2 regions of the Cryobacterium sp. 10C3 genome follow, and region 1 is predicted to be linked to the other one. Evidence: predicted binding sites of a transcription regulator. Region 1 holds the regulator's gene; the other holds the start of a gene.
What was found. The regulator LexA, encoded in region 1, represses DNA repair genes until DNA is damaged. The targets are predictions, from matches to a motif close to TCGAACANNTGTTCGA.
Positions count from the first base shown of each region.

Region 2: RGU41_RS18130 (HNH endonuclease signature motif containing protein) is a predicted target of LexA. The motif match lies at 2,670-2,685, and genes of this name have one in related genera.

Region 1 is NZ_JAVIWF010000002.1:1,888,968-1,899,106, forward strand. It holds gene hisH (imidazole glycerol phosphate synthase subunit HisH) at 1-369, opposite strand, end outside; gene hisB (imidazoleglycerol-phosphate dehydratase HisB) at 366-1,004, opposite strand; gene RGU41_RS09835 (histidinol-phosphate transaminase) at 1,030-2,109, opposite strand; gene RGU41_RS09840 (LysM peptidoglycan-binding domain-containing protein) at 2,243-2,617, opposite strand; gene lexA (transcriptional repressor LexA) at 3,021-3,644, shown strand; gene metE (5-methyltetrahydropteroyltriglutamate--homocysteine S-methyltransferase) at 3,757-6,096, opposite strand; gene RGU41_RS09855 (methylenetetrahydrofolate reductase) at 6,270-6,866, opposite strand; partial or broken gene RGU41_RS09860 (methylenetetrahydrofolate reductase) at 6,968-7,258, opposite strand; gene hflX (GTPase HflX) at 7,464-9,014, opposite strand; partial or broken gene RGU41_RS09870 (class I SAM-dependent methyltransferase) at 9,056-9,678, shown strand; gene dapF (diaminopimelate epimerase) at 9,818-10,139, opposite strand, start outside.
Region 2 is NZ_JAVIWF010000002.1:3,598,059-3,608,197, reverse strand. It holds gene RGU41_RS18140 (FAD-dependent oxidoreductase) at 1-682, opposite strand, end outside; partial or broken gene RGU41_RS21100 (2-enoate reductase) at 769-1,098, opposite strand; gene RGU41_RS18135 (DMT family transporter) at 1,408-2,481, opposite strand; gene RGU41_RS18130 (HNH endonuclease signature motif containing protein) at 2,858-4,090, shown strand; gene RGU41_RS18125 (cation transporter) at 4,208-4,561, opposite strand; gene RGU41_RS18120 (hypothetical protein) at 4,558-4,803, opposite strand; gene RGU41_RS18115 (hypothetical protein) at 4,855-5,028, shown strand; gene deoC (deoxyribose-phosphate aldolase) at 5,039-5,734, shown strand; gene RGU41_RS18105 (carbonic anhydrase) at 6,046-6,624, shown strand; gene RGU41_RS21095 (cupin domain-containing protein) at 6,692-6,856, opposite strand; gene RGU41_RS18100 (helix-turn-helix transcriptional regulator) at 6,781-7,239, opposite strand; gene RGU41_RS18095 (cyclase family protein) at 7,250-7,918, opposite strand; gene RGU41_RS18090 (cytosine permease) at 8,030-8,959, shown strand; gene RGU41_RS18085 (cytosine permease) at 8,854-9,609, shown strand; gene RGU41_RS18080 (nuclear transport factor 2 family protein) at 9,606-10,016, shown strand; gene RGU41_RS18075 (hypothetical protein) at 10,098-10,139, shown strand, end outside.

The sequences.
Region 1 (10,139 bases):
GGTGTTCCAGCCCATGTGCGGCAGGATCTTGGCGGGCAACTGGGCGACGGTGCCGGGCCATTCGCCGAGTCCCTCGGTGTCCGAGCCGCGTTCGACGCCGTGCTCGAACAGGACCTGCATGCCGACGCAGATGCCGAGCACCGGCCGTCCCCCGGCGATGCGGCGGTCGACGATCTCGTCGCCGCGCACGGCGGTGAGGGCGCTCATCACGGCGCTGAACGCTCCGACGCCGGGCACGACGAGGCCGGAAGCCTCGAGGGCGGTGCGGCGGTCGCTCGTCAGGGTCACGTCGGCGCCGGCGAGTTCGAGGGCTTTGACGGCCGAGTGCACGTTGCCGGTGCCGTAGTCGAAGACGACGACGCTCGTCACAGGGCGCCCTTGGTCGAGGGGATGCCGGAGACGAGCGGGTCGTAGGCCTTGGCCTGACGGAAGGCGCGGGCGAAGGCCTTGAATTCGGCCTCGGCGATGTGGTGCGGGTCACGGCCGCCGAGCACGGTGACGTGCACGGTGAGGGCCGCGTTGAATGCGATCGCCTCGAAGACGTGGCGCACCATCGAGCCGGTGAAGTGTCCGCCGATGAGGTGGAACTCGAAGCCGGCAGGCTCCCCGGTGTGCACGAGGTACGGGCGGCCGGAGATGTCGACGACAGCCTGGGCGAGGGCGTCGTCGAGGGGCACGAGCGCGTCGCCGTAGCGGGAGATGCCGGACTTGTCTCCGAGCGCCTGCCGGATGGCGAGTCCGAGCACGATGGCGACGTCTTCGACGGTGTGGTGCACGTCGATCTCGATGTCCCCCGACGCGCGCACGGTGAGGTCGGTCAGCGAGTGCTTGGCGAACGCGGTGAGCATGTGGTCGTAGAACGGCACCGAGGTGTGGATGTCGGAGACGCCGGTGCCGTCGAGGTTGATCGTCAGGTCGATGCTCGACTCGCTCGTCTCCCGCTGCAGGTGCGCGATGCGGGCCTGTGCGGTCGATGACTGTGCGGCCGGTGACTGTGAGCTCATGCGGCTAGTTTATTGGCCCGGGCGGTTACGCGTGGCCCAGTGCTTCGAGGGCGTCGAGGAATACGCTCGTCTCGCGCTCGGTGCCGGCCGTGACCCGCAGGTGGCCGGGGATCCCGACGTCGCGCACGAGGATGCCCTCGGCGAGCAGCGCCTCGAAGGTTCCGCGCGGGTCGGAGACCCCGCCGAACAGCACGAAATTGCTCCAGCTCCGCAAGGGGCGGTAGCCCAGCCGGTGCAGCTCGGTGACGAGGCGGTCGCGCTGGCCGCGGATGTCGTCGACCATGCGCAGCATCTCCGGCGTGTGCGCGAAAGCGGCGACGGCCGCGGCCTGGGTCAGCGCGGAGAGGTGGTACGGCAGGCGCACGAGCCGCAGCGCATCCGTCACGGCCGGGTCGGCGGCGAGGTAGCCCACCCGGGCCCCGGCGAATGCGAAGGCCTTGCTCATCGTGCGGGAGACCAGCAGGCGTTCCCTGCCGGGCAGCAGGGTGAGAGCGGATGCCGTTCCCACCGGAGCGAATTCGGCGTAGGCCTCGTCGACGACCACGATGCCGTCACAGGCGTCGTAGACGGCGGCGATCACGTCGAGAGAGAGCGGGGTGCCGGTCGGGTTGTTCGGGGAGCACAGGAAGACGAGGTCGGGATTGACCCGGTTGACCCAGTCGACGGCGCGTTCCGGGGTGAGTTCGAAGTCGGCGTCGCGGTCACCGGCGACCCAGCGGGTTCCGGTTCCCGAGGCGAGCAACGGGTACATCGAATAGGTGGGGGCGAAACCGAGGAGGGTGCGTCCCGGCCCGCCGAAGGCCTGCAGCACCTGCTGGAGAACCTCGTTGGAGCCGTTGGCCGCCCAGATGTTCTGACGGGTGAGACCGTGTCCGAGGTAGCGGGCCATCGCCTCGCGCAGTTCCGTGAATTCCCGGTCCGGGTACCGGTTGATCCCCCGGATAGCGGCGGCCAGTGCTGCGGCGATGTCGACGGCCACGTCCTCGGGGATGCCGTGGGTGTTCTCATTCACGTTGAGCGCGACCGGCACGTGCAGCTGCGGCGCCCCATAGGGAGTGAGCCCGCGAAGATTGTCGCGGAGAGGCAGGTCGTTGAGACTGGTCACTCCCCCCATGTTACCGATGGGCCTCAGCACCGGCGGGTCATATTGCCCGTGGTTCAGTATTTGGCTTGCTCAGTACTCCGGTGGTTCAGTATCCGGCTTGCTCACTGTCCGGCTTGCTCAGTATCCGGCTTGCTCAGTATTCGGCAGGGAGAGCCAAGCGCTGGCCCGGCTGCACGCTCTCGGAGGGCAGCTGGTTCAGGTTGACGATCTCGGCGATGACCTCGCGCGGATCGGCAGAAGGGGCGATGCGCTCGGCAAGCTGCCACAACGACTGGCCCGACTGGATCGTGACGTAGTCGAAGGTCGTCGCACTTCCACCCGCGTCGGCGCTCATGCCGCTGCCGCTCAAGGTGCTGCCGTCTGCGGCGGCGAGGCCGCCGTTGAGGGCGAGGGCAAGCGCGCCGACGACGAGGGGGACGCCGGCGATCGCGGTCAGCACGGCACGACCGCGCCGGGTGATGCGCAGCCGGGTGTGCGCCCCCGGGACCAGCTCGATTGTTGTGCTCATGTCTGCCTCCTGTGTATTCGTATCCGGCTCTCGGCCGGGAGAGCCGGATACGAAGCTATGTTCCGAATATATATTCGATTGTTCGAACAATCAAGACTTTCTCCGGTTATTATTGGGGTGAAGTACACGACACACTCGAATGAATGTCTGCACTTCGCCCCAGGCTGGTTACAGTTTCGATTGACTGGTGTGAACTCAACCAGCGACCACTGACATTCGGATACGGTCGCCTCACGGCATCCACCGGGGCGACCGCCCGCCACCGTCCACCGCCACCGACAGGAGCGACATCGTGACCCAGGACAGCGTGACCCCGGACAGCGTGACCCCGTTCGCCGGCAGTTCCCCCGAGCGCGGCGGAACACGTCGGAGGAAGAGCCTCAGCGACAAGCAGCGCGCGATCATGGACGTGATCCAGCGCTCTGTCGGCCAGCGCGGCTATCCGCCGAGCATGCGGGAGATCGGTGACGCCGTGGGCCTGTCGTCGCTGTCGAGCGTCACCCACCAGCTCAACCAGCTCCAGCTGAGCGGCTACCTGCGCAGGGACCCGAACCGGCCCCGGGCGCTCGAGGTCCTGATCGAGCTGCCGCAGTCGCCGGAGGACACCGCGGCCGGCGCCGCCGAGAACTTCCAGCAGGGTACCCCGGTGGGCGACGCGGCAATGGTGCCGCTCGTCGGGCGGATCGCGGCCGGTGTTCCGATCATGGCCGACCAGCAGGTCGACGAGATCTTCCCGCTCCCGCGCCAGCTCGTCGGCAAGGGCGAGCTGTTCATGCTCAAGGTCGTCGGCGAATCGATGATCGACGCCGCGATCATGGACGGCGACTGGGTCGTCGTCCGCCAGCAGAAGACCGCGGAGAACGGCGAGATCGTCGCCGCGATGCTCGATGGCGAGGCGACGGTGAAGGTCTTCCGGCAGCGTGACGGCCACACCTGGCTGCTGCCGAGGAACACCAACTTCGAGCCGATCCTCGGTGACCACGCCGAGATCCTCGGCAAGATCGTCGCCGTCCTGCGTTCCCTGTAGCTCCCTGTAGATCCCCCGTGCGCGCCAACTGCGCCGCTTCGCGCCAGGCAAGCCTGGCGCGAAGCGGCGCAAACGGCGCGTCGCGCGCGGCGGGTGTTCGCCGCGAGGAGGATCAGGCGAGGGCGGGCACGCCTGCGGCGAGGCGGGCGCGCACGATGCGGGTCGCCTCGATCATGTTTCCGAGAGACTCGACCGTCTCCGCGTAGCCGCGGGTCTTGAGCCCGCAATCCGGGTTCACCCAGACCTGACCGGCCGGGATGGCGGCGACGGCACGGTCGAGCAGCTCCGTCAGCTCGGCAACGCCCGGCACCCGCGGTGAGTGGATGTCGTAGACGCCCGGGCCGATGCCGTGGTCGAAGCCATTGGCCTGAATGTCCGTCACGACCTCCATCCGGGAGCGGGCCGCCTCGATGCTCGTCACGTCGGCGTCGAGAGCGCGGATCGCCTCGAGCACGACACCGAACTCGGAGTAGCAGAGGTGGGTGTGGATCTGGGTGGCGTCCCGCACCCCGGCGGTCGCGAGCCGGAACGAGCCGACGGACCAGTCGAGGTAGTCTGCGTGGCCGGCCTTCTTGAGCGGAAGCAGTTCGCGCAGGGCCGGCTCGTCGACCTGGATGATGCCGATTCCGGCGGCCTCGAGGTCGGCGATCTCGTCGCGGAGGGCGAGGGCGACCTGGCGCGCCGTCTCGCCGAGGGGCTCGTCGTCGCGCACGAAGGACCAGGCGAGGATGGTGACCGGGCCGGTCAGCATGCCCTTGACCGGCTTCGCCGTCAGCCCCTGCGTGTAGGTCGACCAGTCGACGGTGATCGGCTTCGGGCGGGAGACATCGCCCCACAGGATGGACGGGCGGGTGCAGCGGCTGCCGTAGGACTGGACCCAGCCGTTCTCGGTGACCGCGAAGCCGTCGAGGTTCTCGGCGAAGTACTGCACCATGTCGTTGCGCTCGGGTTCGCCGTGCACGAGCACGTCGAGGCCGATCTCCTCCTGCAGGGCGACGACCCTGGCGATCTCCGCGCGCATCAGGTCGCGGTATTCGGCGTCGCTGAGCACTCCGGTGAGGAAACGGGCGCGGGCACGGCGGATCTCCCCGGTCTGCGGGAAGGAGCCGATGGTCGTCGTCGGCAGGAAGGGCAGCGCGAGTGCGGCCTCCTGGGCGGCGAGCCTGTCGGCGTAAACCCCTCGGCTGTACGAGGCGTCGGTGAGCTCCGCGGCACGGGCCCTCACGGCACCGTCGCGGACGCCGGGGGCGGCGCTGCGGGAGGCGAGTGCGCCGGTCGCAGCGTCCAGTTCGGCGCTGATGGCCTCCCGTCCGTCGGCCAGGCCGCGGGCGAGGGTCACAACCTGGCCGACTTTCTCGTCGGCGAATGCGAGCCAGCTCACGAGTTCGGCGCCGAGCGCGGTCTCGTCCGCGACGGTGTGCGGGACGTGCTGGAGGCTCGTCGAGGTCGAGACGGCGATCCGCGGCGACAGTGCGCCGGCCCCGGTGACCTGAGCGAAGGCATCCGCCAGGTCACCGCGCCAGATGTTGTGCCCGTCGATGACACCGGCGACGAGGGTCTTCCCGTCCAGCCCTGGGGCGGTCTCGGGGAGCGTGCCGCGGACGAGATCAAGGCCGATGGCCTCGATCGGTGCGCCGGCGAGCACGGGCAGGGCGTCGTCGAGGCTGCCGTAGGGGGCAGCGACGAAGATCGCCGGACGCTGGGCGAGGTGCCCGAGGGTCCCGTACGCCCACTGCACGGCGCTGAGGGTCTCGGCGCGGGGCACGTGGATGCTCTCGCTGACGAGGCCGGGTTCGTCGAGCTGCACCCACTCGGCACCGGCGTCGGCGAGGCGCTGCAGCAGGGTCGCGTACACCGGAATGAGGTCATCGAGCCGGTCGAGGGGCTCGAAGCCCGCAGGGGCTTCGTCGCTCGGCTTGCTGAGCAGCAGGAACGTGACCGGGCCGACGATGACGGGCCGGGTCAGGAAGCCGGCGGCGCGTGCCTCCTCGAATTCGCGCACGATCCGGTCGCTCGAGAGGGAGAACTCCGTTTCCGGCCCGATCTCGGGCACGAGGTAGTGGTAGTTCGAGTCGAACCACTTGGTCATCTCGAGCGGGAGGCTGTCCCCCTCGCCGCGGGCGAGGGTGAAGTATCCGGCGAGGTCGATGTGCCCGTCGGCGTCGACGAGTCCGGCGAAGCGGGCGGGCACGGCGCCGACCGTGCAGAGCGCGTCGAGCATCTGGTCGTAGTAGGAGAACGACTCCGGGATGGCGGAGTCGGTGCGGCCGAGGCCGAGGGCGGCGAGGCGGTCGCGGGTGGCCTGACGGAGTCCGGCCGCGGCGGCCTCGAGTTCGACGGCGCTCGATGTGCCGGCCCAGAAGGATTCGACGGCCTTCTTGAGTTCTCGGCGCGGGCCGATGCGCGGATAGCCGAGGATCGTGCCTGCGGGGAACGGGGCAGTGCTGGTCATAACGTTTCCTTTGCGGTTGGGCGGTGCAGCGGATGCTGGCGGGTGGTGTGTGGGGCGGATGCCGCGGCGTGCAGGGTGCTTTCGGGCGCGACGGAAATCCGAGGCGCCCGTACGGCGTTCGGTGGAGCGGGAGCGGCGCTGGCGACCGGGGCGGGGCGGGGCGCCAGGCCGGGTTACACGATCGTGGGCAGTGCCGTCGGTGTCCGGACCGGAGCCGGCGCGCCGAGCAGGCCGCAGCCGTCGAGCACCTCCAGTACGGTCTCGTGCTGATTGAAGGCGTAGAGGTGCAGACCGGGCGCTCCCCCGGCGATCACCTGGCTGGCGAGGTCGACGGCGTGCTGGATGCCGATCTCACGCTGTCCTTCCTTGGTCGGTTCGATCTCGAGCCGGATGGACAGGTCTGCCGGCATCTGCTCACCGGAGAGTTCGATGATCCGCCGCAGCCTGGCCGGGCTGGTCACCGGCATGATGCCGGGCAGGATCGGGAAGAGCACTCCGGCTTCCCTGGCGCGCTGGACGAAGCTCAGGAAGTGGTCGGCGTGGAAGAAGAGCTGGGTGATGCCGAGGTTCGCGCCCGCGGCCTGCTTGGCGAGCAGGGTGTCGATATCCTGCGCCGAGGAACGTGACCGGGGGTGGCCGTTCGGGAACGCCGCAACGGCGATCCGCACCTTCTCGTGGCCGGGCTTGACGGCGCGTGCGGCGGGGATACCGGGGATGATCGTCTCGCGGTACGGGGACTTCTCGGCCTGAACCCGGTGGATGAGCTGCACGAGTTCGGCGGCGCTGCCGAAGTCGCCGAGGAACGCCTCGCCCTCCTTCGTGCCTGCCGGGGGTCGCCGCGGAGGGCGAGGAAGCTGCGCACTCCGGCGTCGAGGAATTCGCGGATCAGCCGGTTCGCCTCGTCGTGGGTGGAGCCGACGCAGGTGAGGTGGGCCATCGCTTCGACGTTCGTCGTGCGGAGGATGCGGCTGAGAACGTCGAGCGAGGAGCGGCGTGAGGATCCGTTGGCCCCGTAGGTGACCGAGAGGAAGTCGGGGCCCGCCGCTGCGAGATGGTCGATCGTCGTCGCGAGAGCGGATGCTGCGGCATCCGTCTTCGGCGGATACAGCTCGAACGAAAAGGGGATGCGCCGTGTGCGGGCGGAGTCCGTTGGAGTGGACATTCATTCCTCATTCGACAGTAGCCAGTGTGTGCACTGAATGGCCGGGCGGCCGCGGACCGCCAGAAAGCCCTGGCGGGTGTTCGCGGGCGGGTGCCGGGCTCGGCTGTCGCTCCATGCCGGCGGAAGAAATCCGTCGGCAACGATTGAAGAAAACTCTAGCAATCCCTTAATCGGATTGCACGAGTGTGACCGTTCGTTACCTGGTTCAGCTTGCGACGGCGGGCACGGCGGCCGCCGGTGCGACGGCGAACGGTGCGAACTGGGACTGGATCTCCGTCGTGACGAGGGCGCGCACCCGGGTGCCGGTTTCGGCGTAGTCCGTCGTGAGCACCGTGCCCTGGGCGTGCAGCATCGCGATCAGGTCGCCACGCTCGTAGGGAATGAGCAGGTCGAGTTCGATGGACGGGCGCGGAAGCAGTCCGGCGATCGCGGCGAGCACCTCGTCGACGCCCTCACCCGTGCGGGTGGAGACGAAGATGCCCTTCGGCCAGAGGCCGCGCAGCACGAGACGATCGTCGTCCGTGACGAGGTCGCTCTTGTTGAAGACGACGAGCTCAGGGATCTCCCGGGCGCCGACCTCACCGATGACCTCGCGGACCGTCGCGAGCTGGCTCGCCGGGTCGGGGTGGGAGGCGTCGACGACGTGCACGATGACGTCGGCGTCGGCGACCTCTTCAAGGGTCGACCGGAAGGCCTCGACGAGTTGGTGCGGCAGGTTGCGGACGAAGCCGACGGTGTCGGTCAGCGTGTACAGCCGGCCGTCGCTCGTTGTCGACTTCCGGACGGTCGCGTCGAGCGTGGCGAAGAGGGAGTTCTCGACGAGCACGCCGGCGCGCGTGATCCGGTTGAGCAGGCTCGACTTGCCCGCGTTGGTGTAGCCGACGATGGCGACGGAGGGCACGGCGTTGCGCTTGCGGTTGGCGCGCTTGGCCTCGCGGGCCGGCTTCATGGCCAGGATCTGCTTGCGCAGCCGGGACATCCGGGTGTGGATGCGACGACGGTCGAGTTCGATCTTCGTCTCGCCGGGGCCGCGGGAACCCATTCCGGCACCGGTTCCGCCGACCTGGCCACCGGCCTGGCGCGACATGGAGTCACCCCAGCCGCGGAGGCGGGGCAGCAGGTATTCGAGCTGGGCGAGTTCGACCTGCGCCTTGCCCTCCCTGCTCTTGGCGTGCTGGCTGAAGATGTCGAGGATCGTGGCGGTGCGGTCGATGACCTTGACCTTGACGACGTCCTCGAGGGCGCGTCGCTGGCTGGGCGCGAGTTCGGTGTCGGCGATGACGGTGTCGGCGCCGAGCGCCTTGACGATGCCGGCGAGTTCCTGCGCTTTGCCCTTGCCGAGGTAGGTGCTCGTGTCCGGGGTGGCGCGGCGCTGCATGAGGCCGTCGAGCACGGTGGCGCCCGCGGTCTCGGCGAGGGCAGCGAGTTCGCGCATGGAGTTCTCGGCGTCCGCGACAGTGCCCTGGGTGTAGAGGCCGATCAGGATGACGTTCTCGAGGCGCAGCTGCCGGTATTCGACCTCGGTGACGTCCTCGAGCTCGGTGGAGAGGCTGGGAACGCGGCGGAGGGCGTTGCGGTCTTCGCGGTCGAGCTGGGCGCCGTCATGGCCGTCATCGTGTTCGTCGGAGCGGGGCTCGGCGTCGAGGGCCTGGGCGCTCCCGCTGCGGAACAGGGAGTAGCCGGCGGCCTTGGAATCGGCACTGGCAAGGACCCGTGCCACAACGTCGTCGTCCGGGGTTTCAACTGGTTCAATCATTCCTTTAACCTTACTTCCTCGAAGAGCGGTAGGTTCCCTCTATGCCCTCCGACCATTACTTCACCCCTGCCCCCGACAGCAAGCTCAGGCTGCAGCAGGTGACCGTGCACCTGGGCGGTCAGGCGCGGGAGGTCACGACCGCCAATTCGGTGTTCAGTCCCGACCACATCGACACGGGTACCAAGGTGCTCCTCGAGAACACGCCGGCGCCGCCGCCGGGGGCGACTTCCTCGACCTCGGCTGCGGCTGGGGTCCGATCAGCTTCCACCTCGCGCTCGCTTCGCCGCGCGCCACGATCTGGGCGGTCGACGTCAACGAGCGCGCCCTCGACCTCGTACGGCTGAATGCCGAGAAGCTCGGGCTGACGAACATCACGGCCGTCACACCCGACCAGGTTCCCTCGCACGTGCAGTTCCGCACGATCTGGTCGAACCCGCCGATCCGGGTCGGCAAGAACGAGCTGCACAACCTGCTGAGTAGCTGGCTACCGCGCCTCGAGCCCGATTCGGATGCCTGGCTCGTCGTGCAGCGCAACCTCGGGTCCGATTCCCTGCAGCGCTGGCTCGACGGCGAACTCCCCCACGACTTCGCGGTCTCCCGCTTCGCGATCAGCAAGGGCTTCCGGGTCCTCCGCGTCAAGCGCCACGGCGACCCCACCCTCTAACCGCGAGAGCACTCCCCCGCTGAGCCCGCGCCCGCAAGGTTCCGCGAGAGCGGAGATATGGCCCTTTCGCGGACCGCGAAGGGGCCATATTCGTACTCTCGCGGCAGGGACGGGCGAATCCCCGACCTGGGGGCCTTGGTCAGTTGAGGCGGAAGACGCCGTCGTAGACGAGCTCGGCCGGCCCGGAGAGCGCGACGTGCTCGCCGTCCTCTGCAGGGAACATCCGCACGCCGAGCGTGCCGCCGGTCACCTCGACGCGCCACTGGTTCGGGGCTCCCGCGCCCGCCCAGTGCCGGGTCGCGAGGGCGGCCGCTGCGGCTCCCGTGCCGCAGGAGAGCGTCTCGCCGCTGCCGCGTTCGTGGACGCGCATCCGGATGTGTCCGACGCCGTCGACGACCAGGGGGTCGCCCGGCACCACGAATTCGACGTTGGCCCCGTCGGCCGGTTCGGGGTCGAGCTGC
Region 2 (10,139 bases), 1.7 Mb from region 1:
ACTGGGGGTTGACCGCGCAGTTGATGGCGGCGAACGCTTCGATCCGGCCCATGCACCCCTCCTGGCAGGAGAGGCACGGGCGGATCAGGTTCTGGTGCCCGCTGTGCAGCTTGTTGACGTAGTCGGCGTCGGCCAGAAGTGGGCGGCCGAGCGAGACGAGGTCCGTCGCGCCGTCCTCGACCGCGGCGAGCGCGACGTCCGGGTCGTCCATCCGGCCGGCGCAGATGACCGTGATGCCGACCGCATCGCTGACCGCCTTGGCGAAGGGCACGTAGAGGCCCTTCTTCTGGTACATCGGCGGGTGGTTCCAGAACCAGGAGTCGTAGGTGCCCACGTCGATGTCGAGGGCGTCATATCCGTACTCCTCGAAGAGGCGCGCGGCCTCGAGACCTTCCGGGAGGTCGCGACCCTTCTCGACGAAGTCCTCCCCGGGAAGGCCGCCCTCTCGCCAGTCCTTCACGAACGACTTGGGGCTGAATCGCAGCGTGACCGGGTAGTCGGCGCCGCAGCGTTCCTTGATTTCGTCGACGATCTCGCGGGCGAAGCGCAACCGGTTGTCGAGGCTTCCGCCGTACGCATCCGTGCGCTGGTTATAGAAGGAGGTCGCGAACTGGTCGAGGAGGTACCCCTCGTGCACGGCATGGATCTGCACGCCGTCGAACCCGGCGCGCTGGGCGAGCACCGCGGAATCGCGGAATCGCCCATGCTCCGCACCGTCGCGTGGATCTCCTCGACCGTCATCTCGCGGCAGATGGCCTCTGACCACCGATGCTTGATCGGCGACGGCGCGACCGGCTGCGCGCCGCCCTGGAGGAAGGCGGTCATGATGACCCGACCGAAGCCGGCGCCGAGTTGCAGCATGATTTTGGCGTCGTAGGCGTGCACCCGCTCGACGAGTTCACGGCTGGTGCGGAGGAACGCACCGGGATTCCGCATCGGCATCGGCACGCTGCCGTTCGGAAACTTCTCCGCCGGGTTGGTGACGGGCGTGATTCCCGTGATGATGAGCCCGACGCCGCCGCGGGCTCGCGCGACGTAGTACTCGATGCCGCGCGAATTCCAGCCGCCCTCCGCATCGGAGAAACCGAGGGGCCCCATCGGCGCCATCGCGAATCGGTTCTTGAGCTCCATCGACCCGAGGTTCGTCGGTTCGAACAGGCGGCGATATCGAACGGATGCGCGGGGCGGCGCCGGAGAGGCGGGTGCAGCGGATGCTGGTGGTGCAGTCTTAATCGTTGGGACAGTCAGGATTGACGTAGCGGTATCCTCCTTGGTTGAGTGGATCCGCCAACATCGTTGTCAAGGGTGCAGCTTCTTCGGCGAAGCCGCGACGGTCCCTCCCTCCTCACGGTACGCTCAGCGCGGCGAGGGGGACCGCAGAAACGGCCGAATCGGAATCTGTCAGGCTCAGTGCTCGTGCCGGTGGTGCATGTCCGGGTAGTGCTCGTGCGTGTGGGTGATGGCTTGGTGCGTGTGTTCGTGCTTGTGCCAGGTTCCCGGCGAGACCGGCTCGGCATGGTCGTGCTGGTGATGCTCATCGTGAGTGTGCCAGTGGTCGTGCGTGATCGGTTCGTGCGTGTGCTCGTGCTCGTGGCGCTCGGTGAGGTGAAGCCAGATCCCGACAGCCATCAGGAAGCCGGCGATGACGAGAGGCCACGTCACGGCGTCACCGAGAATGATGGCCAGCACCGCGCCGAAGAATGGCGCGATCGAGAAGTACGCCCCGGCCCGCGCCGTACCCACATGGCGCATTGCGACGATGAAGAGAACCAGGCTGATGCCGTAGGCGAAGAACCCCACGACGAGGGCCGCAGCGATGTTTCCAGCTGCCGGGAGGTGCGCACCGAGGAGGAAGGCGAGCGCCAGGTTGACCGGGCCGGCGACGGAACCCTTGACGGCGGCGAGCCACGTCGCATCCGTCAGTGCGATCTTTCGGGTGAGGTTGTTGTCGAGGCCCCAGCAGAGGCACGCGCCGAGGATGGCGAGGGACGGCCAGGCGCTTCCGAAGTTCGCCCCGCCGGGAGCGCTCAGGATGACGGCCCCGGCAACGATCGCGAGCATTCCGAGGGCGATGCGCCGGTCGAAATTCTCTTTGAAGACGAACCAGGCCAGGAGTGCGGTGAAGACGCCTTCGGCGTTCAGCAGCAGCGATGCGCCCGAGGCCGGCATGTTCGAGAGGCCGAGCATCAGGAGCACAGGGCCGAAGATCCCGCCGAACAGGATCGCACCCGTCAGCGGCACCCACTCGGCGCGGCTGAGCCGCACCCGGGGCGACCGGCGAACGACCCGGATCAGGCCGAGGCCGATCCCGGAGCCGCAGTACAGCAGGCCGGCCAGCATCCACGGACTGACCTCGCCGAGGAGGATCTTGGCGAGCGGTGTCCCGGCACCGAACAGCACCGCGGACACCAGCGCCGCCTGGACTCCCCGGTTGGCGAGGGCACCCGCCCTCGAGCCGTTCTCCGGTGATGAAGTATTCATCCGCACAGTCTCTCAGACGCATGGGCGACCACACTCGCGACGTCGGCGAGACTACCGGTTTCCGAGACGGCCACTCCTCAACAAAGTGCTTCTGACCGGGTTATCCACAGGTGATTTGCGGGCGTGCGGATGCCGGTGGAATGTCGGTGGTCCTCCGTAGAGTGACCGGTATGACAGCTGAAGAACCCTCAACCATTCGTTCGGAAAGCACGGCGGAACCCCCGCCCGGGACCCCTCCCGACTCGTACCTGAACCCCCGGCATCTGAGCCTTGTGGAGCCGCCCTCGCCGATTTCTATGACGCGATCCGGGACGCGGACCGGGAAATCAATCAGGCCACCGCTCGCCGGGCCGCCGCGGTCTACACCGCCCAACGGGTGCTCGCCGATGTCGGCCGGGCCCGGGCGGACGCCGCAGTGCGGGCGGGCGGCCTGCGCCCGCCGTGGTCTCCGGAAGAAGCCACGAAAGAGGAGTTCACGTGCGAGGTCAGCGCTCTGCTGCGGCTCCCGCGCCGGACGGCGGAGACCCTGATCGAAGCCAGCCGCACCCTCGCCGAAGACCTCCCCGTGACCCGGGAGGCCCTGGCCTCCGGGGCGATCAGCTACCGGCACGCCCAGGTGATCATGGAGCAGGCCTGGGGCATCCGGGTCGATGATGACCCGGAAGCGGCCGCCCGGGCCCGGGCCGTGTTCGAGGAGGTCCTCGTGCCCGACGCGGAAGTGCTGACCGTGGCGAAGCTCGCCGACCGGGCCCGAAGGGTGCGGGAACGCACCCACCCGGAAACCATCACCGCGAGGCACCAGAAAAGCGTCGAGGACCGGCACGTGGTGTTCCAGGCCCTCAACGACGGCATGGCGTCGCTGTACCTGACCGGGGATGCCGAGAAGGTGCAGGCCGCCTACCACCGCACCCTCGACCTCGCCCTGACCCTGCAGGGCCCGGACGAGGTCCGCACCTTGACCCAGATCGCGGCCGATGTGCTCACCGACGTCCTGATCGGCGGGGTCACCCCGGACGGACTCGGTGCCGGGGTGGCCGCGCAGGTCAACGTGACCGTCCCCGTGCTGACCCTGCTCGGGAAGAGCGAGGAACCCGGGTATCTGTCCGGGTACGGACCCATCGAACCCGACACCGCGAGGCGTCTCGCGGCCGGGGCGCCGAGCTTCACCCGGCTCCTCACCCACCCGGAAACCGGCGTCGTGCTCTCCATGGGACGCGACACCTACAAACCACCCGCCGCGCTCAAGAAATGGCTGGAGGTGCGGGATGAAACCTGCACCTTCCCGGGCTGCCGGCGCTCCGCCAAACGATCAGACCTCGACCACAGTGTGGAGTGGCAGCACGGCGGGGAGACCGACGCGATGAACCTCGCCCACCTCTGCCCGTATCACCACGCGGTGAAGAGCTACACCCGGTGGTCGCCGAGGCACCTCGGCGACGGCCGCATCGAATGGACCTCCCCGGCCGGGTACAGCTACATCGTCGAACCCTCCGCCGACATGAGACCACCCCGGAAACCGAAACCCGCACCGAAACCGCCAGCCCCGATCGTTGACGTCTGGAACCTCGACCCCACACCCGACGACCCCGACGACCCGACACCGTTCTAGAACCGGCGGGTCCCCCTCACCGGACTGCTACATTGTCCGGCCGCCGCAGCTATCGCTACGGCCCAAAAGCCACAGCAGCCGATGCGGGGAGTGACCAGGCGACCGACAAGAACGGGATCATGGCCGGAATATGTGGATGGCTTCACGGACCGCGTAGTAGACGATCACATAGCCGGCGAGGGGATCGGCCCACCACCAGCCGAGGACGAGGTCGAGGACCAACCCCGCGAGTACGGCGACGGCCAGCACACCGTCGATCAGAGTGACTCGGCCTTCCGTGACGAGCACGGGATTTCCGAGGGCGCGGCCGGTCCGGGCCTTCCCGAACGCCAGTGCGAACATGACAGCGGCCGTTATGCCCGTCCAGACGATTCCGGCGACGCTCGGCGACGCATGGTGGTTCGACGCCAGGGCCACGGTCGATTGCACGGAGAGGTATGCGGCGAGCGCGACGAACGCGACACCGATCATCCGCAGCGCACGCTGCTGACGAGTCTCCCCGTGCCGGACAGTTCCCAGAGCACGACCGTACTGGCACCGATCTCGATGAGGCTGTCGAGTCCGAATCCGACCAGGGCGACAGACGATGCGGTCACGCCGAGTACGGCCAGGATGGCGACCCCAACGACGTTCCAGCCCAGGGTGACATATTCGAGTCGTCGTCCGCGCCGGAGGAGAACCACCTCGGTATCGACGGCTCCGGTTGAACGCATGCCGTCCAGCGTAGAGTGAATGTCTGGGCAGATCACAGGCTCAGAGGGTCGGTGCTGCGCACAGCGCTCCGCTCCCGAATCTCCCGAACCTCCCACATCGCCATCGAAGCCGGTCGGGGTGATGCCTGGTTTCGCCGACTGGACCTGGACGGTCGCGTCGCCTCGATCGAGGAATTCAGCGCATCGACCGCGCTGCACATCTCCCCCGAACTCGTCACCAGCTAAGGACCCACCCATGACAACCTCCCTCGTCGACACCATCAGCATCGCCCGCTGTATTGACCACACCCTGCTCAAGCCGGAGGCCACCACCGCCGACGTCACCGCCCTCGTTGCCGAGGCCATAGAACTCGGCACCTACTCTGTCTGTGTCTCTCCCTCCATGCTGCCGCTCACCATCCCGGAAGGGGCCGACCTCAAGGTCGCGGTCGTCTGTGGTTTCCCCAGTGGCAAGCACCACAGCACCATCAAGGCCGCCGAGGCCGCCCTCTCCATCGCGCAAGGCGCCGACGAGATCGATATGGTCATCGACATCGGCGCGGCCAAGGCCGGCCGTTTCGCCGACGTGCAGGCCGATATCGCCGCCGTGCGTGCCAGTGTCCCAGCACCGAAGGTGCTCAAGGTCATCATCGAATCCGCGGCCCTGACCGACGCCGAGATCGTCGCCGTGTGCGAAGCGTCCGTGGCCGCGGGCGCCGACTTCGTCAAGACCTCCACCGGCTTCCACCCCGCCGGCGGGGCCACTGTGCATGCGGTGCGCCTGATGAAGCAGACAGTGGGCGACCGGGCCCAGGTGAAGGCGTCGGGCGGAGTCCGCAGCTTCGACGACGCCCTCGCCATGATCGAAGCGGGCGCGAGCCGCCTCGGCGTCTCCGGCAGCGCGGCGCTGCTCGCCGGCGCCATCCCGACCGGAGCTGCCGGGTCCTACTGACCCCCTCTCAGGCAAAGAATGACTCGGACTTCCGACGGAGTCCGGGTCAGTGTGGCGGGAGCGGGAATCAAACCGACGACGCCTTCCGAGCTTCCCGGTCAGCTGAAATGGCCGGAGAACTTATATGTGAGCTGCGACCAGGATCAAGGCGCGAGTTCTTGCGATATGCACGTCAGCTACCGCCCGACAACGAAGTGGACGACTTCCCCGGAACAATGCGCAACAAAGGCTTTCCGCTCCGGCATCGCTGACTACGCTTTCACAAAGTCCGCCAGCCGAGGCGGCTTACCCCCATCGTGAAGGACGCATCCATGACCGTTCTCGAAGAAGTCCTGTCCGCAAACAGCGCATACGCCGAAGCATTCGGCGACAAGTCAGAGCTCGCCCTGCCGCCGGCCAGGGGCTTCGCGATCCTCACCTGCATGGACGCGCGCCTCGATCCGGCCAAGTACGCGGGTCTGAGCGAAGGCGACGCGCACGTGATCCGCAACGCCGGCGGGCGTGCCTCCGACGACGCCATCCGCTCGCTCGTCATCTCCTACAAGCTCCTGGGCACCAAGGAATGGTTCGTCATCCACCACACCAACTGCGGGATGGAATTCTTCACCGACGAAGTCATCCGTGGACTGCTCGCCAACAGCCTGGAGACGGCCGCCCTCGGCGAGGCCGGCTTCTACGACGTCGGCACCGGCCCGGGTTCGGCGGAGGCGAAGTACGTCGACTGGCTGACGATCTCCGACCAGGCGTCGAGCGTTCTGGAGGACGTCGGACGCATCAAGGCGCATCCGCTCGTTCCCGCGGGAATCCCGGTCTACGGCTACATCTACGACGTGACGACCGGCCGGCTCGTCGAGGTGCCTGCGGCCACGGCAGCCGGCTCGGCGCGCTGAGGCAACCCCTGCCCGGCTGAGGCGCGGTGCCGGGGCAAGCCTGCGGACGCGAGCCGGCGATGTGCGTCTACGGCGCCGGGGCGAGCATCCAGATGACTTCGCAGGCGTCCGCCGGCGAGGGGTTTCGCCAGCGATGCGGATCCCTGCCGCGGAATGTCATCGCGTCACCCGTGGCCAGGAGAAAGACGTCTTCGCCGATGACCAGCTCGAGAGAACCGGCCAGGACGAGCACGAACTCCGCCTCGCTTTCCAGTTCGTAGAGGTCCGGGCCCGCCGAACCCCCGGCTGGATGCGGGAGTGGATCACCTGCATATGGGTCTGCACCCCCGGCGTCAGCAGGAACTCCTCGGCGCCCTGGCCCCCGAAGTTGATCGGCGCCCCCTCACCGGCACGGACGATCTGGGTGGCCGGCGCCTCGAAGAGTTCTCCCACCCGGAGACCGACGACATCGCAGATCGCGACGAGGGAGGAAACCGAGGGCGACACCTGGTCGCGTTCCATGCGGCTCAGAAACCCCGAGGTGACTCCCGCCGCGGTGGAGACCGCCTCCAGGGTCAGGTTCTTGGCCTGCCGGGCTGCGCGGAGCCGCGCTCCAATCGGAATCTGACGTGCCATTTCAACGTCCCTACGGTTCGAGCCGAATCGCTACCGCTCGCACCGGAGCACCATCTGCCGCTTCAAAAGCTATCGGAAGAAGCGAGATCACCGGCGCAGGGAAGTCGATTGCCGCGATATTCGTCAGATTCTCCCCGATCACGCCGTCGACGTCTGCGATGAGGTGATGCACAGGGAATCCCTCACCCGGATGGGTCTCATCGGGGGTTTCATCGATGTTGATCGCGTCGATCGCGAACGTTCGCACGCCGAGCCCGATCAGGCGACGGCAGGCATCCGCATCGAGAAAAGGGTTCTCGAAATACCGGTCGGTGCCGTAGTGCTCGCTCCAGCCGGTTTGCAGGAGGATGATCGAGCCCGGTCGCACCTGGTCGGCGACCGGCTCGATGAACTCCCAGCCGATGCGGCCGCGGGGCCCTGCGGCCCGGGCGTCGACGATGACGCCGCGTCCGACGAAGCGCTCGAGCGGGATCTCGTCGATCTTCAGGCCGGTCTCGCTGAAGTGGAAGGGGGCGTCCACGTGGGTGCCGGTCTGGGACCCCATGGACACGTTGAGCAGATTGAAGCCGTCTCGCTCGATGGTGCTGTGCACGGAGAATTCGAGCACCGGATCCCCCGGGTAGACCTGCGTGCCCGCACCGACGGGGACGGAGAGATCGACAATCGATTGTTTCGTCATGGTAAATAATTCTTGCATATCTATCAATTTTCTCCCAGTGAACGTAATGTCATCTCAACTTCTTCTGCGCAGTCGGAGACCCCACCCGCTACGAAAGACAAGGCGTTCACCATGACCAGCAGCAACACTGGCGCCGGCGATTCCGGCACCGCCGTGCTCAATGCCCGCCCCAAGATCACCGAGGTCGAAACCCACGGGATCGACACCATTCCACACCCTGACCGCACATCGACGTGGGTCGACCTCCTCCGCATCCAGTTCGGTGGCGCCAACACCTTCGCGACCGTTCTGCTCGGCACCTTCCCGATCGTGCTCGGCCTCTCGTTCTGGCAGGCCGTGCTCGCCACCGTCGCCGGGGTGCTCGTCGGCACCGTCTTCCTCATGCCGATGGGCCTTTTCGGCCCGCGCACCGGCACGAACAATGCCGTCTCGTCCGGCGCGTTCTTCGGCGTTCGCGGCCGCGTCGTCGGCTCCTTCCTGTCCCTCCTCACCGCGATCGCCTTCTACTCGATCTCGGTCTGGGTGAGCGGTGATGCCCTCGTCGGCGCGCTCAACCGCCTGGCCGGCATCGAGGACTCCGTCGGACTCCGCACCCTCGTCTACGGCGTCATCGGCGTGATCGTCATCGTCGTCGTCGTGTTCGGCTTCCAGTTCATGCTCCTCGTCAACAAGACCGCCGTGATCGCAAACACCGCCCTGATCCTGCTTGCGTTCGTCGCGTTCTCCGGCACCTTCGACGCCGGATACAACCCCGGGCCCGATGCCCTCGCCCTCGGCGGCTTCTGGCCCACCTTCGTCGCCTCGGCGACTCATCGTGATGGCGAACCCGATCTCCTTCGGCGCGTTCCTCGGCGACTGGTCGCGTTACATACCCGAAATCGACGCCGACGAGCAAGCTCCTCCTCGCCACCTTCCTCGGCCAGGCCCTCACCCTCATCCCGTTCCTGTTCGGCGTCGCCACCGCCACGATCGTCGCGGGCCAGGCCGACTACGTCTTCGCCCTCATCCAGGCCTCCCCGATCTGGTACGCAGTGCTCCTGATGGTGGTCGCCTTCATCGGCGGACTGTCGACGGGCACCACCTCGCTCTACGGCACCGGCCTCGACTTCTCCTCGGTCGTGCCTCGCTTCAGCCGGGTGCAGGCCACCATCGGAATCGGTGTCATCGCGTTCCTGTTCATCCTCACCGGGCGTCTGTTCTTCGACCTGCTCGGTGCCGTCAACGCGTTCATCGGGGCCATCATCGTGACCACGACACCCTGGATGGTCATCATGGCGATCGGCTTCATCGCGCGTCGCGGACACTTCGATGCCCGCAACCTGCAGGTCTTCAACAAGGGCGAGACCGGTGGCATCTACTGGTTCAACTCCGGCGTCAACTGGCGCGGCATGGTCGCCTGGATCGGCGCCGCCGTGATCGGACTCCTCTTCGCGAACTACCCGCCCGTCATCGTCGGCCCGTTCAGCGCCCTGGGCGGCGGCATGGACCTCAGCCTCGTGACGGCCGTCGTCGCGGGAGCCGTGCTCTACCTCGGCGCCCTCTGGATCTTCCCCGAACCCCGGTACGTGTTCGGCGAGGAAGGCCCGCGGCTCGTTCCCTCCTCGAATGCGCCGCTCCAGGACGTCGTGACCGACCACGCCTCGAGCGCGGCCCGCGTGCACGCCAGGGCCGCCGCACGGCGCGCCTCATGAGCAACGACGTGGCCGACCTCGGCACCCCGGCCGCCGACGCCCTCGCCGCCGCAGACGCGCTGATCTCCGACTTCGGAAACCATCGGCGGGACGCGTACTTCTCCCGGTTCGCCCCGGAGGCGACGTTCCTCTTCCATTCGGCGCCCGCGCGGCTCGAATCCCGGGCCGCCTACGAAGAGCTGTGGGACGAGTGGGAACAGCAGAACGACTTCCGGGTGCTCTCCTGCGTCTCGAGCGAGCGTCGGATCCAGGTCTTCGGCGAGGTCGCCGTGTTCAGCCACGACGTCGCCAGCACCGTCAGCGTCGACGGCACCGTGGAGACCCTGGCCGAGCGCGAGTCGATCGTTCTGGAAAACCGGGGCGGCACATGGCTGGCCGTGCACGAGCACCTCTCCGCGAGGTCGTGAGGTTCCCGTAGGAGCCGGACACGACATCCGCCCATGACCATATCGACACGCGTCCACACCCAGTCACCGAAAGAAGCATTCATGCACGAGATCGATTCCACCCTCGAGATATCCGACGGAAAG